2 regions of the Carnobacterium sp. FSL W8-0810 genome follow, and region 2 is predicted to be linked to the other one. Evidence: predicted binding sites of a transcription regulator. Region 2 holds the regulator's gene; the other holds the start of a gene.
The links. The regulator CtsR, encoded in region 2, represses protease genes until heat stress. The targets are predictions, from matches to a motif close to TTGGTCAAAAAAGGTCAAANA.
Positions count from the first base shown of each region.

Region 1: a site for CtsR is predicted at 4,413-4,433, ahead of NST49_RS11070 (ATP-dependent Clp protease ATP-binding subunit). Genes of this name have one in related genera too.

Region 1 is NZ_JBBOWO010000001.1:2,283,084-2,290,597, forward strand. Features, by position in the region: gene NST49_RS11045 (pyridoxal phosphate-dependent aminotransferase) at 1-861, shown strand, start outside; gene NST49_RS11050 (NAD(P)-dependent oxidoreductase) at 931-1,818, opposite strand; gene ptsP (phosphoenolpyruvate--protein phosphotransferase) at 1,941-3,662, opposite strand; gene NST49_RS11060 (phosphocarrier protein HPr) at 3,662-3,928, opposite strand; gene NST49_RS11065 (hypothetical protein) at 4,100-4,285, opposite strand; gene NST49_RS11070 (ATP-dependent Clp protease ATP-binding subunit) at 4,488-6,731, shown strand; gene NST49_RS11075 (TrkH family potassium uptake protein) at 6,804-7,514, opposite strand, start outside.
Region 2 is NZ_JBBOWO010000001.1:400,114-407,627, forward strand. Features, by position in the region: gene NST49_RS01985 (hypothetical protein) at 1-109, opposite strand, end outside; gene tadA (tRNA adenosine(34) deaminase TadA) at 443-967, opposite strand; gene NST49_RS01995 (helix-turn-helix domain-containing protein) at 1,090-1,953, shown strand; gene NST49_RS02000 (hypothetical protein) at 2,017-2,400, opposite strand; gene NST49_RS02005 (ATP-dependent Clp protease ATP-binding subunit) at 2,530-5,022, opposite strand; gene NST49_RS02010 (CtsR family transcriptional regulator) at 5,048-5,509, opposite strand; tRNA gene NST49_RS02015 (tRNA-Pro) at 5,889-5,962, opposite strand; tRNA gene NST49_RS02020 (tRNA-Arg) at 5,997-6,070, opposite strand; tRNA gene NST49_RS02025 (tRNA-Leu) at 6,074-6,162, opposite strand; tRNA gene NST49_RS02030 (tRNA-Gly) at 6,213-6,284, opposite strand; tRNA gene NST49_RS02035 (tRNA-Thr) at 6,292-6,364, opposite strand; tRNA gene NST49_RS02040 (tRNA-Leu) at 6,404-6,488, opposite strand; tRNA gene NST49_RS02045 (tRNA-Lys) at 6,528-6,600, opposite strand; tRNA gene NST49_RS02050 (tRNA-Val) at 6,602-6,677, opposite strand; rRNA gene rrf (5S ribosomal RNA) at 6,703-6,818, opposite strand; rRNA gene NST49_RS02060 (23S ribosomal RNA) at 6,910-7,514, opposite strand, start outside.

The sequences.
Region 1 (7,514 bases), 1.9 Mb from region 2:
TCATTACTAGCCATTCTAAATCCTGGCGATAAAATATTGGTCCCTTCGCCTATTTTTCCAGGTTACGAGCCATTGATCACTCTGAGTCAAGCTATACCTGTTTTTATTGACACAAGCGTTAACGGGTTTGTATTAACTCCTGAAATGATTGATACTGCAATGAAAGAACACGGCAATGATGTCAAAGCCATTATTTTAAATTATCCAAGCAACCCTACTGGTGTTACCTACTTACGAGAAGAAGTTAAAGCTCTTGCAGAAACCATCAAAAAATATTCTATATTTGCTATCAGTGATGAAATCTACAGTGAACTAACGTATGATAATGAACATGTTTCTATTGCTGAGTATATGAGAGATCAAACCATCATCATTAATGGCTTATCAAAATCTCATGCTATGACTGGATGGAGAATCGGTTTTATCTTTGCACCAGAAGAACTTATAAGCCAAATTATTAAGGTCCATCAATATCTTGTAACTTGTGCTTCTTCTATCTCTCAAAAAGGAGCATTAGCGGCTTTAACTACTGGAATAGACGATGCACTCCCAATGAAAAAAGAATACCGTAAAAGAAGAGATTATTTATTTGAAGAATTTACCCAGTTAGGTTTTGAAGTTGCTCGTCCAAACGGTGCGTTTTACCTTTTTGCAAAAATTCCAGAAGGGCATTTACAAAATAGTATGAGCTTTTGTATTGATTTAGCTGAAAAAAATAAGCTTGCTTTAATACCAGGATCTGCTTTTGGAAGCGCTGGTGAAGGTTACATACGCATCAGTTATGCTGCCAGCATGGAAAAATTAGAAGAAGCGGTAAAAAGATTGCGCAGCTATATGACTATTCCTCCTAAAGCTGTTTAATACTTACTAAAAAATACTGCACTCCATAAGATCGACGGTCTTATGGAGTGCAGTATTTTTATTTTTTTATTAGCTATTAGGACGTTGACCTTCCGGCCACCATAATTTAATAATAGCTTGTGTCCCATCATTTTCAAAACCATTTTGTGCTAATTCTTCATATAGCTCTTTAGCTTGACGAGTAGCTGGTAAATCTAATGACATTTTTTCTGCTTCGTCCAATGCAATTTTTAAGTCTTTAATAAAATGTTTAACAAAAAATCCAGCTGTATAGTCTTCTTTAAGAATTCGTGGTGCATAATTTGCTAATGACCAATTTTGCGCACTGCCTCCACCAACCGTATCCAATACTTTTTCAAGATCTAAGTTTGCGGCATTAGCATAAACCAATAGCTCAGCCATTCCAGTCATTGTACCAGCAATCATAATTTGATTAGCCATTTTAGTGTGTTGTCCACTGCCTGCTTTTCCTTGTAAGTTCACTTTAGCCGAAAATAAATCAAAAAAAGGTTTTACTTTTTCATAAGTACTTTCATCTCCACCTACCATAACAGTCAATGTTCCATTTTTAGCTCCTAAATCTCCTCCAGAAACTGGAGCATCAAGAACTTTAATACCTTTTTTATTACCTTCTTCATATAATTTTTGAGCCAATGTAGGGGTACTAGTCGTCATATCTACTAAGATATGATTTTCAGTAGCTGTCTTAAAAATACCGTTTTCGCCAAAATAAGTTTCTTCTACATCTTGCGGATATCCAACAATTGTAAAAACAAGTTCATTCTTTTCCGTTACTTCAGCTGGAGTATCAGCCCATTTTGCTCCTAAACTAATCAACTCATCTGCTTTACTCTTAGTACGATTATAGACTGTTACAGAATAATCAGCTGCTAATAAGTGTTTAACAATTGAAGCACCCATTACTCCCGTTCCGATAAAACCTATCTTTTTTGTCACTCTGATTCTCTCCTTTATATCAACTGATTCTAGTATATCAGTTCTAATAAGGAAAACGTATTATTTTAAATAAATACATATAAAAAAACACAAGAATTCTAAGATCCTTGTGTTTTTCCTACTTATTTAGTGTACGTTTGAACAAGTTCTACAACTTCATCAGCAGTATCACATTCATTGATTGCTTTATCAGCTAATTCAGCCATTTGTTTTGTATCTAAACGTTTCATTAAACTACGAGTTTTAAGAATACTTGAAGCACTCATTGAAAACTCGTCTAGTCCTAATCCTACTAGAAGAGGTACAGCCGTTTGATCTCCCGCCATTTCTCCACACATACCTGTCCATTTTCCTTCTTTATGAGAAGCATCAATAACATTTTTAATTAAACGTAAGATTGATGGGTTATATGGTTGGTAAAGATAAGAAACACGTTCGTTCATACGGTCAGCAGCCATAGTATATTGAATCAAGTCATTGGTACCGATACTGAAGAAGTCAACTTCTTTAGCAAATTTATCTGCAATAACAGCAGCAGCAGGAATTTCGATCATAATACCAACTTCGATATTTTCTGAAACTTCCACACCTTCACTTACTAATTTTGCTTTTTCTTCTAAAAGCATTCCTTTAGCTTGACGGAATTCTTGTAAAGTTGCAATCATTGGGAACATAATACGTAATTGTCCAAAAACAGACGCACGTAATAATGCACGTAATTGTGTTCTAAACATATCTGGTTGTGCTAAACAAATACGAATTGCACGGTAACCCAAGAATGGATTCATTTCATGTGGCAATGTTAGGTAAGGTAACTCTTTGTCTCCGCCAATATCCATTGTACGAACAACAACAGCTTTACCTTCCATACCTTCTAAAACTTCTTTATAGGCTTTGAACTGATCTTCCTCAGAAGGGAAATCAGGTGAATCCATATAAAGGAATTCTGTACGGTATAGTCCAACAGCTTCTCCACCGTTGTTTTTTACTCCTACTAAATCTTTAGGAGTACCAATATTTGCAGCTAGTTCAATATGTTTACCATCTGCAGTTATGGTTTGTTCATCTTTTAATTTGTCCCACTCAGCTTTTTGATCAGCAAAAGCTTTCGCTTTTGTTTCGTAAGTTGTAACATCTGATGTTTCAGGATGAACGATTACATCGCCTTCTAAACCATCGATGATAATAAGATCTCCTTCTTTAACTAAAGAAGTAATATCTTTCGTTCCTACAATTGCAGGAATTTCTAACGAACGAGCCATAATAGCTGAATGTGAAGTACGTCCACCAATGTCGGTAACAAAAGCTTTTACAAATTCACGATTTAATTGAGCAGTATCACTTGGTGTTAAGTCATGTGCAACCACAATCACTTCTTCGTCGATCATTGAAGGATTAGGAAGTTTGACACCTAACAAGTGACTCAACACTCTTTTAGTAACATCTTTGATATCAGCTGCACGTTCTCGCATGTAAGGGTTATCTTCCATAGCTTCAAACATACCAATAAACATATCTGTTACTTCTTTTAAAGCGCTCTCTGCATTGACTTTGTTGTCTTTGATAGAGCTCTCAATGCTCCCGATTAATTCTGGATCAGATAGAACCATTAAATGAGCATCAAATACTTGAGCTTCTTCTTCTCCTAAAGATTCTGCTGCTTTAGAACGAATGATTTCAAGTTCTTTTGTTGCTTCTTTTAATGCTGAATTTAAGCGCTCAATTTCTGAATCAGAGTTCTCAACTGAAATTTTGTTGAAAGTTAAATCGGGTTCAGTTAGTAAGTATGCTTTTGCTACCGCAATGCCATCACTTGCTGCGATCCCTTTTAATTTTTCAACCATTATTCAGCTAAGCCTTCTTTCTTCATTGTTTCTTCGATTCCTGCAAGAGCTTCAGATTCATCAGAACCGTCAGCAGAGATAACTACGTCAGCTCCTTGGCCAACACCTAAAGACATAACGCCCATGATTGATTTTAAGTTTACAGATTTACCTTTGTATTCTAAGTTGATATCTGAGCTATATTTACTTGCTGTTTGTACTAATAATGTTGCTGGACGTGCATGGATACCTGTTTCAGCTACTACGTGAAATTCGCGTTTTTCCATAATAAAAAATCCCCTTTTATATAAATATTATTTTTGAGGACTACATCCAGTTTTAACTGTTAATTACATTCTTTTCAGTAAAACAAGTGATACAGCCCTTACAACTTATAACAATAACATTTTTCAATTATTTAAACAACTATTTTTTCCTAATTTTAATGTTCTATTTTTTTACTTTGACCTATACCTGTAGATGATTTTTCCATTATGCAATGCTTCTCCTACAATAGATTCTTTTTCTTCGTGGCTGAACCAAATCTCACGAAAAGTCATAAAATCATTTTTTTCAATCATTAGAGTATCTATTTCTCCTTGGATCAATTGATTTAAACTTTCTCGCAGCTCTTCCTTTGTCATTCTATACGACTTCCTTTTCTCTCAATTAAATTTTTCTTATGCCTCATTAGTTTAGTGCAAAAAACAAAAAATTTGTAGTGTTAATTACTTGAATGTCAAAAAAGGTCAGTGTATAATAATAAATAGAAAGGTCAGTAATGGTCAATTGGTCATTCGCCTTATTCTATCTACTAAACCTACTATAATGAAAGGTTGTGCTGAGATGCTATGTCAAAATTGTAATCAACGTGAAGCAACGATCCATTTGTACACTAATATGAATGGCCAAAAAGGTCAGTTAGATGTCTGTCAAAATTGTTATCAACTTATTAAAGATGCTCAAAATCGTGGAGAAATCAGAAATAGCCGAACACCACAAGATCCATTTGGTTTTGGTAATTTAGATCAATTCTTCCGTTCTATGCAAAATGCTCAAAATAATAACTTCCAACAAAATAACAGCGCTGTTCCACCAACTCAAAGTGGTTCAGGTGGACAACCACCTATAAATAAAAAACCAGGACTTTTAGGCGAATACGGAACGAATTTAACAGAACTTGCACGTACTGGTACTATAGATCCTGTTATCGGACGCGATAAGGAAATTGAGCGAGTAATTGAAATTTTAAATCGCCGTACTAAAAACAATCCTGTCTTAACAGGTGAACCTGGTGTTGGTAAAACGGCTGTTGTAGAAGGTTTGGCACAAAAAATCGTAGACGGAGATGTACCGCAAAAACTAATAGGTAAAGAAGTTATTCGATTAGATGTAGCTTCTTTAGTTCAAGGAACCGGTATTCGCGGGCAGTTCGAAGAACGAATGCAACAGTTAATGGATGAACTAAAGAAAAATCCACAAATCATCTTATTTATCGATGAAGTTCACGAAATCGTTGGAGCTGGAAGCGCAGAAGGAAGCATGGATGCAGGTAATATGCTTAAGCCAGCACTCGCTCGTGGTGAATTACAAATGGTTGGAGCAACAACTTTAAAAGAATACCGTACAATTGAAAAAGATGCTGCTCTTGAACGCCGGATGCAACCGGTTCGAGTCAGCGAGCCTTCTGTAGAAGAAACAGTTACTATTTTACAAGGTCTCCAAAAGAAATATGAAGATTATCATCATGTTCATTATACTGATGAAGCTATCAAAAGTGCTGTAACCCTATCAAATCGTTACATTCAAGACCGATTCTTACCTGACAAAGCGATTGATTTATTAGATGAATCTGGTTCGAAAAAGAATTTAACAATACAATTTGTTGATCCTAAACAAATTGAAGATAAAATTGCAGAAGCTGCACATCAAAAACAATTAGCTTTGCAACAAGAGGATTATGAAAAAGCTGCTTTTTATCGTGATCAAGCTAAAAAATTTTCTACTATGAGGGATCAACAAAATCCTGATTCTGATGAACCTACCGTAACAGAACAAGATATGATTGAAATCATTGAGCGAAAAACCAACATACCGGTTGGAGAATTAAAAGAAAAAGAACAAGAACAATTGCGTAATTTAGGAAACGATTTGAGACAACACGTTATTGGACAAGATGAAGCTATTGATAAAGTATCTAAAGCCATCCGTAGAAGTCGAATTGGATTTAATAATAAAAGCCGTCCAATTGGCTCGTTCTTATTTGTCGGTCCTACTGGTGTCGGTAAAACAGAGTTAGCTAAACAATTAGCCTTAGAGTTATTTGGAAGCAAAGATGCTTATATTCGTTTTGATATGAGTGAATATATGGAAAAACACAGTGTATCTAAATTGATTGGTTCCCCTCCTGGATACGTCGGTTATGACGAAGCAGGCCAATTAACTGAAAAAGTTCGTCATAATCCTTACAGCCTTATCTTATTAGACGAAATTGAAAAAGCTCACCCAGATGTATTGCATATGTTTTTACAAATTCTTGATGATGGAAGATTAACAGATGCTCAAGGTCGTACAGTCAGCTTTAAAGATACAATCATTATTATGACTAGTAATGCCGGTACTGGTAATGTGGAAGCAAGCGTAGGATTTGGAGCAGCTGCTTCTGGTACTCAAAAATCTGTATTAAATCATCTGACTGACTATTTCAAACCAGAATTTATTAACCGATTTGATGGAATCGTTGAATTCAACTCTCTTACAAAAGAAAATTTATTGTATATTGTAGATCTTTTGATAAAAGATGTAAATGATATGCTTGAACATCAAGGAATCACTATTGAAGTAACTCAATCTGCTAAAGAAAAATTAGCAGAATTAGGATATGATCCAAAATTAGGTGCTCGTCCTTTGCGTAGGGTTATTCAAGAACAGATTGAAGATCGCGTTGCTGATTTTTATCTTGATTACCCTTCTGTAAAAGAATTAGTAGCTAAAACGGATGAAGAAGGAAATCTATCGGTAGAAGGAAAATCATCAGAAACAGAAACGGATTCTTCTTTAGTAATAGAAGAATCTGAACCTAACGACTAATCTTTTACAATTAAAAACAAAAAGAGCTCTCAACCAGTGAAATCATGATTGAGAGCTCTTTTTGTATTCTCTTTAGCCTATGATGATTTTTTCGGTTGGATAATGGTAATTTTTATCTTCTTTATGTTTAGGAACTAATAACATCAGCATATATAACATACCTATTCTACCTATAAACATTAATACAATGATAATCAATTTTCCTACTACGGTAAGAGTAGGTGTCACGCCTAAAGATAATCCAGTTGTTCCAAAAGCAGATGTCACTTCTACGATCAGTGTAATCAAATCATGCGATTCACTGACACTTAAAACCATCACACTAAAAATACAGAGAACCATAGATAAAATAAATACGGTGATTGATTTCTGCACATCATCTCGATCGATCCGTCTTTTAAATAAAGCAACTTGGTCATGTCCTCGGATAAAAGAAATTAAGTAGACGACTACAATGGCTAATGTCGTCGTTCGTATTCCTCCACCTACAGAACTTGGACTTGCTCCAATAAACATTAATATAGAAAATAATAATAAACTTCCTTCACTAAAATTACTCAAAGAAGTAGTCATTAGTCCAGCGTTTCTAGTTGTTACAGAATAGAAAAAAGAATAAAAAACACTGTCGGTAAAAGGCATTCCTTTAAAAAATTGTTTAAATTCTAAAAGCCATATACAAATTGCTCCACCAATTAGTAAAATTAAAAATGAGAAAACGGTAATTTTAGTGAATAATGAAAAACGAAAAGGCAAAGCCTTTTTTTCTTTCTTGTATTGCAGAAA
Region 2 (7,514 bases):
CATACCATTTACCTTGTATGTCTTTTGAACCTTTACACCCAGTTAAGAATATCAACATAATTCCTAAAAACATATACATCACTAATTTTTTTCTTTTCTTATTAAACAAAAGAATACCTCCTTTTTTAGAACTCTTCTATCATAACCCGATATTTATATTATTTTCAAGTTGATATAATCTGTATTAACCAAAACCACCTTCCAAAATAAGAATAGAAAAGTTAATTTAGTTTTTTCACATTAGACCTTTACAGAATATGAGAGTGGGACAATAAGCGTTTAGACCCGAATCACTGGAACGAATAAGCGCAGTATGGTCATCGACCATCGAGCATTGTTCGCGAAGTGGACGTCGGTCTGCTTTTTTGGAGCATGTTTTAGAATAAACAGTCGTATATAAAGAAGTGGCTGGGATTTTTGTCTTAGCCTCATCATTATTTTTTTATAATTGGCTGTCGTCTTGTTGTAGTTTATTTGCTTTTCTTTGTGCTTTTTCTTCTTTTTTTCGTCTTCTTAATTCTCTAAAAAAATCGCTTAATAATTCACTGCATTCTTCCTCTAAAAGACCTTTCTCAATTTGTACTTGGTGATTAAAACGCTTATCATCTAATAAATTCATCAATGTTCCAGCAGTACCGCCTTTAGGATCACTAGCTCCATAATAGAGTTCTTTGATGCGTGATAAGATCATTGCACCACTACACATAGGACAAGGTTCTAGTGTCACAAATAATTGAGCCTCTTCTAAACGCCAATTTCCTAAGTGGCGATTAGCTTCTTTAATGGCCAAAATTTCTGCATGAGTTGTTGCATCGTTCGATTCTTCTCTTATATTATGACCTCTGCCAATGATTTTTCCATCCAACACAACTATTGCACCAATAGGAACTTCTAATTTCTCTTTTGCTTTTTGAGCTTCTTTGATCGCTTCTTGCATAAAGTACGTTTTTTCTTCTGCAGTTAACATTTCTTGTTCCCTCGTTTATTCTTTTCTTTATCATAGCATAATTCATCTACAAATTTATTAAAAAAATGATAGAATGAACGTATAGAACATTTGTAACTGTTTTCATTCAAAGGAGTGCTTTTATGAATTTTAATCAACTTAAGTCTATTTACCCATCTGCTTTTTTGACAGATGATTCGAATAATGATCAGAATTACTTGACCTTCCCTTATCAAAATCAATGGATCCATTTTGATAAAAAACAATTGACCTCTTCAGAATCAAAGCTGCTTCACCTTATTTTAAATAAAGAAACAGACATAAAAAATCCAGAAAATCCTCAGTCAAAATGGTATGATTTTTTAATAGAAAATAATTCTATTCTACCTGCTGAATCTGGAAATCATCGAATTATCCAATTTAATATAAAAAAAAAGGATACTAATTTTAATAAGAAATTATGGCTAAATGCATTTAAAAGTTTTTTTGAAAATGTAGAAGCTGCCTTTTTTATCAATGACCATTATGGTCTTTTGATTCAGCACTATTCAGGTTATTCACTAAACCAAGATGAGACGATAGGTATTTTACAAACTTTAGATGATGATTTTTCGATAAAAACAAAAGGTTATATTGGTCAATACTGGTCTATTTCATTAGAAATCAAGGATATTTTTAACGAAGAGCAAACTATTTTTTTCAATCAGCTGGATAAAAGCAAGCAAGTATTTTCATTACCTGATATAGCACTAAGTTATTATGCTTCTGAAGCTCTATTTAAAAGTCCGATTATACAACAATTAAAAGAAGAACTCATTTCTCATTCCGAAATAAAAGAACTCATTACCGCTATATGGCTAAACCAAGGAAATATCAGCTTAGCAGCTAAATATCTTTACATCCATCGCAATACTTTACAATATCGACTAGATCGTTTCTATGAAGAGTCTGGTCTTTCATTAAAAAACAGAGATGATTTGCTGCTTTGTTATTTATTAACAATCTAAAAAAAATAATCTACTGCTAATGAAAAAAGTTAGCGGTAGATTATTTTTTTTATAACAATAGTATTATTTTTTAAATTTATGTTTTAGCCCTTTTTTTTGGTGTTTAAACTCATGTTGTAAATCTGATTTTTTATCCATAAGTGTTTCTTTAAAGTCGTGTGTAGTATCTTTTAGGTGTTCTCCATAAGAGCTCATACTGCCTCTTAAATCAGACACTTTATCTACCACACCCAATAAATTAGCAACTTCCATATCAGATAAATCATCAATTACGCTCATAGCATTTTCGTTGCCTTTTAATTTATCTTTTACGAAATATCTAGCTCTTTTACGATTCATTTTAGACTCAATTTTTTCCATTGCCATATTTGAAGAAGAAACAACAATAGCCCCAACTGTAAAAAGTGTTCCGAATCCTATCAATAATGCTTTTGTCGAATTTTTCATATTTAGTCACTTTCCTTTCGTTATTTCTTTAAATTTATCATAGCAGAAAGAAATATAAAATACGAATAAAAACGTCTACCATCTTATACGATAGCAGACGTTTCTCTAACTTTACTTTAAAAAAACAACTTAACTATTTTCACTTGAAGTTACTGTTTTGTTGTTTCTTTTTATTGAATCTTTTACAGTAATACGAATCGTTCCTTTTGAAGCACCGATTGTTACTTGATCGCCGATTTTAACTCGACCACTTAGCAACTCTTCACTCAATCGATCTTCTACTTCCTTTTGAAGTGCACGACGAATCGGACGTGCTCCATATTCAGGATCATAACCTGCTTTTGCAATTACATCAATTGCTGCTTGAGTAATTTTTACTTCAATGTCCATTTCTTTTAGACGTTTAACAATAGTTTGAGCCATTAGTTTTACGATTTGAGTCAATTCTTCTTTTTCTAAAGAATGGAAAACAATAGAGTCATCAATACGATTTATAAATTCTGGTTTAAACGTTTTTTTCAATTCTTCCATTATTCGTTTTTCCATTGCTTTATGATCTTTTTTATTGTTTGCTGTACCAAATCCTACAGATTTTTCATCTCTTAGAGCTGTTGCACCTAAGTTAGAAGTCATAATCATGACTGTATTTTTGAAGTCCACTTTTCTTCCTTTGGCATCAGTTAAATGACCATCATCAAGAACTTGTAGTAAGATATTAAATACATCTGGATGTGCTTTTTCAACTTCATCAAAAAGAATAACAGAGTATGGTTTTTGACGGATTTTTTCAGTTAATTGGCCACCTTCATCATACCCAACATAACCAGGAGGCGAACCAATCAAACGACTGGTACTATATTTTTCCATGAACTCAGACATGTCTACTCGTACTAATGCTTCTTCACTACCAAACATGGCTGAAGCAAGTGCTTTAGCTAGTTCTGTTTTCCCTACACCTGTAGGACCTAAGAACATAAATGAACCAATAGGGCGGTTAGGATCTTTCAGCCCGCTTCTAGACCGTCTAATCGCTCTAGAAACTGATCCGACAGCTTGCTCTTGTCCAATAACTCTTTTATGCAGTATATTTTCCAAATTCATTAAACGATCCGATTCTTTTTGTTCCATTTGTTGCACAGGAATATTGGTCCATAAGGAGACTACTTCTGCAATATCTCTTTCCGTTACTTGTAATGAGCTCGAAGAAGCTTTTCCTTCTTGTTTTTGAAGTAAACTTTCAATCTTCTTACGTTGTTTCATTTCTTTTGTACGAATTTTTGCAGCTCTCTCAAAATCTTGTAATTGAATGGCTTCTTCTTTTTCTTGGATCAAAGCTTCTAGAATAGAAACTGCAGCTGCTACTGGAGAAGGTTTACTTGAAACATCTAGACGCACCTTAGAAGCAGATTCATCTATTAAATCAATTGCCTTATCAGGAAGCTGTCTTGCAGTAATGTAACGTGATGAGAACTTAACAGCAGCATGTACTGCTTCATCTGTAATTTCCACACCATGGTGTTCTTCATAACGAGAACGCAAGCCTAATAATATTTCTTCTGCTTCTTCTTCTGAAGGAGGATCAACATGGATAGGTGCAAAACGTCGTTCTAAAGCGGCATCTTTTTCAATATACTTTTGGTATTCATCTAAAGTGGTCGCACCAATCGTTTGTAATTCGCCACGGGCTAATGCAGGTTTTAAGATATTAGAAGCATCAATAGCACCTTCTGCTCCACCAGCACCAATTAACGTATGCAATTCATCTATAAATAAGATAACTTCTCCATCTTGATAGATCTCATCAATAATCTTTTTCATACGTTCTTCAAATTCACCACGATATTTTGTACCAGCTACTAGCGAACCCATATCCAACATCATTAATCGTTTATTTGCTAATGCAGCAGGAACCTCTCCGTCAACAATTTTTTGTGCTAAACCTTCAGCAATGGCAGTTTTACCTACACCAGGTTCTCCTACTAAAACAGGATTATTTTTTGTTCTACGGCTCAATACTTGAATAATACGTTGAATTTCTTTATAGCGCCCAACTACTGGATCTAACTTACCTTTTCTTGCTGTGTCAGTTAAATCACGAGCTAAAGAATCCAAAGTAGGTGTACCGGCAATTTGTTTTGTAGCTGGTTTTGCTTTTTTACCTTTGCCACTGTTTACATCACTTAATCCAATTTTCTTCAATACAATTTGACGGGCTTTATTTAAATTGATATCTAAGTTGCTTAATATCTTAGAAGATAAGATATCTTCCTCACGTAATAAGCCTAATAATAAGTGCTCAGTGCCAACTAAAGCTGAACCCATACGTCTTGCTTCATCTGTAGCAAAAGTAATCGCTTGTTTTGCTCTTGGAGAATACGGAAGAATAGCGTTTTTAGAAAGGTATTTCATTGTTCCATACCCAGTAAAATGTTCGATTTCTTCACGAATATCCATTTCAGTAACGGAAAATTGTCTTAGTGTTTTTCCAGCAATTCCATCTTGTTCCATTATAAGACCTAAAAGAATATGTTCAGTTCCTACAGAATGGTGACGAAATCCTTTTGCTTCTTCTTGTGCCATGATTAAAACCATTCTTGCTTTTTCAGAAAATAATTCATTCATCAATTTCGCCTCCGTTTTTTATATGTTACTCATATTTTAAATTAGTTAAAAAGGCAACTAATAACTTAGCTCTTAATTCATTTTCATTTGCTTCAGTAGAGTTCAAGAGTGATTTTTCCATTACGGATAACATAATATTGGCTTCACGCTTCGATAGCATTTCAGATTCAAACAACCTTTGTATAATAGAATAAGCATTCTTTTGAGAAATTTTACTTCCAATAATATCAATCATCATATCCAGCATTTCAACTTCATCTAATAATTTCACCTTTATAATACGTATATACCCACCACCGCCTCGTTTACTTTCAACTAAATATCCTTGTTGTACAGTAAAACGAGTATTTATAACATAATTTATTTGAGAAGGAACACAATTAAATCGATCTGCCATTTCGCTACGTCTAATCTCGACTTGTTCATCTTGGCCTAAAACCTTCTTTAAATAAGCTTCAATGATATCCGACATATTTTGATTGTGCATGAGTTACCTTGTTACTAAAACATTTTAATGTGTGATAAGACATCATATCCTTATCTACTTTACATTGCAATGGCGTTTTTTTAGTAACACTCCTTTTCTTTTCGTCCCAACACTAGACTTATTTACTTAGTTTATTTTTTTACTCAATAAAATAAACTAATAACGGAGGATGCTCCAGTAAGCAATCAAGAAGCATTCTTGACTAATCCTGACTTTAATTATACGAGAAATAAGAAGATTTGAAAAGCAACTCTACTCATTTTTTCTTTAAATACCATTTAAACTGTTGTTATTCTACATTAAATCGAAGTATCTACAAAATAATATAATAAAAAAAGATAACCCCACAAAAAAATGGAATTATCTTCTAAGTTGTTTATCGGGAAGACAGGATTCGAACCTGCGACCCCTTGGTCCCAAACCAAGTGCTCTACCAAGCTGAGCTACTTCCCGTAATGCTGAGTTTTATCTTTTTTTACAAAAGAAATGCACCCAAGAGGACTTGAACCTCTAACCCCTTGATTCGTAGTCAAGTACTCTATCCAATTGAGCTATGGGTGCAAATGGTGCCGAGGGCCGGAATCGAACCGGCACGGTGATCACTCACCGCAGGATTTTAAGTCCTGTGCGTCTACCTGTTCCGCCACCCCGGCATTAGAACAGCTTGTCATTCTTACGAATGAGCTCACTAGTTGAACTAGTAAGCGAAAGACGGGATTCGAACCCGCGACCCCCACCTTGGCAAGGTGATGTTCTACCACTGAACTACTTTCGCAACAAAATGCCGGCTAAAGGAGTTGAACCCTCGACCCTCTGATTACAAATCAGATGCTCTACCAACTGAGCTAAGCCGGCTAAAGTGGTACTTAACTAAACATTCAAAAAAAAAAAAAATGGTGCGGGTGAAGGGACTTGAACCCCCACGTCTCTCGACGCTAGATCCTAAATCTAGTGCGTCTGCCAATTCCGCCACACCCGCAAAAGTATGGCATAACTAAACATGTTGAATGATTAGTTATGAGTCATGCAGGATTCGAACCTGCGACCCTCTGATTAAAAGTCAGATGCTCTACCAACTGAGCTAATGACTCATGGTGGAGGTTGACGGGATCGAACCGCCGACCCTCTGCTTGTAAGGCAGATGCTCTCCCAGCTGAGCTAAACCTCCATCTGAGAAAAAAATAATTGAATCTGCGTGGCAGCGTCCTACTCTCACAAAGGGAAACCCTTCACTACCATCGGCGCTAAGAAGCTTAACTGCTGTGTTCGGCATGGGAACAGGTGTGACCTTCTTGCCATCGCCACCACACAAATTTCAATCTAGAGAACGTTGTTCTCTCAAAACTGGATAAGTTAAAAGTTTGTTCTTCGTTTAGAAACCGTCGTACACCGTTTATTCTTTGGTTAAGTCCTCGACCGATTAGTATTGGTCCGCTCCATCTATCGCTAGACTTCCACTTCCAACCTATCAACCTGATCATCTCTCAGGGGTCTTACTCACTTACGTGATGGGAAATCTCATCTTGAGGGGGGCTTCACGCTTAGATGCTTTCAGCGTTTATCCCGTCCACACATAGCTACCCAGCAATGCCCTTGGCAGAACAACTGGTACACCAGAGGTGTGTCCATCCCGGTCCTCTCGTACTAAGGACAGCTCCTCTCAAATTTCCTACGCCCGCGACGGATAGGGACCGAACTGTCTCACGACGTTCTGAACCCAGCTCGCGTACCGCTTTAATGGGCGAACAGCCCAACCCTTGGGACCGACTACAGCCCCAGGATGCGATGAGCCGACATCGAGGTGCCAAACCTCCCCGTCGATGTGGACTCTTGGGGGAGATAAGCCTGTTATCCCCAGGGTAGCTTTTATCCGTTGAGCGATGGCCCTTCCATGCGGAACCACCGGATCACTAAGCCCGACTTTCGTCCCTGCTCGACTTGTAGGTCTCGCAGTCAAGCTCCCTTATGCCTTTACACTCTGCGAATGATTTCCAACCATTCTGAG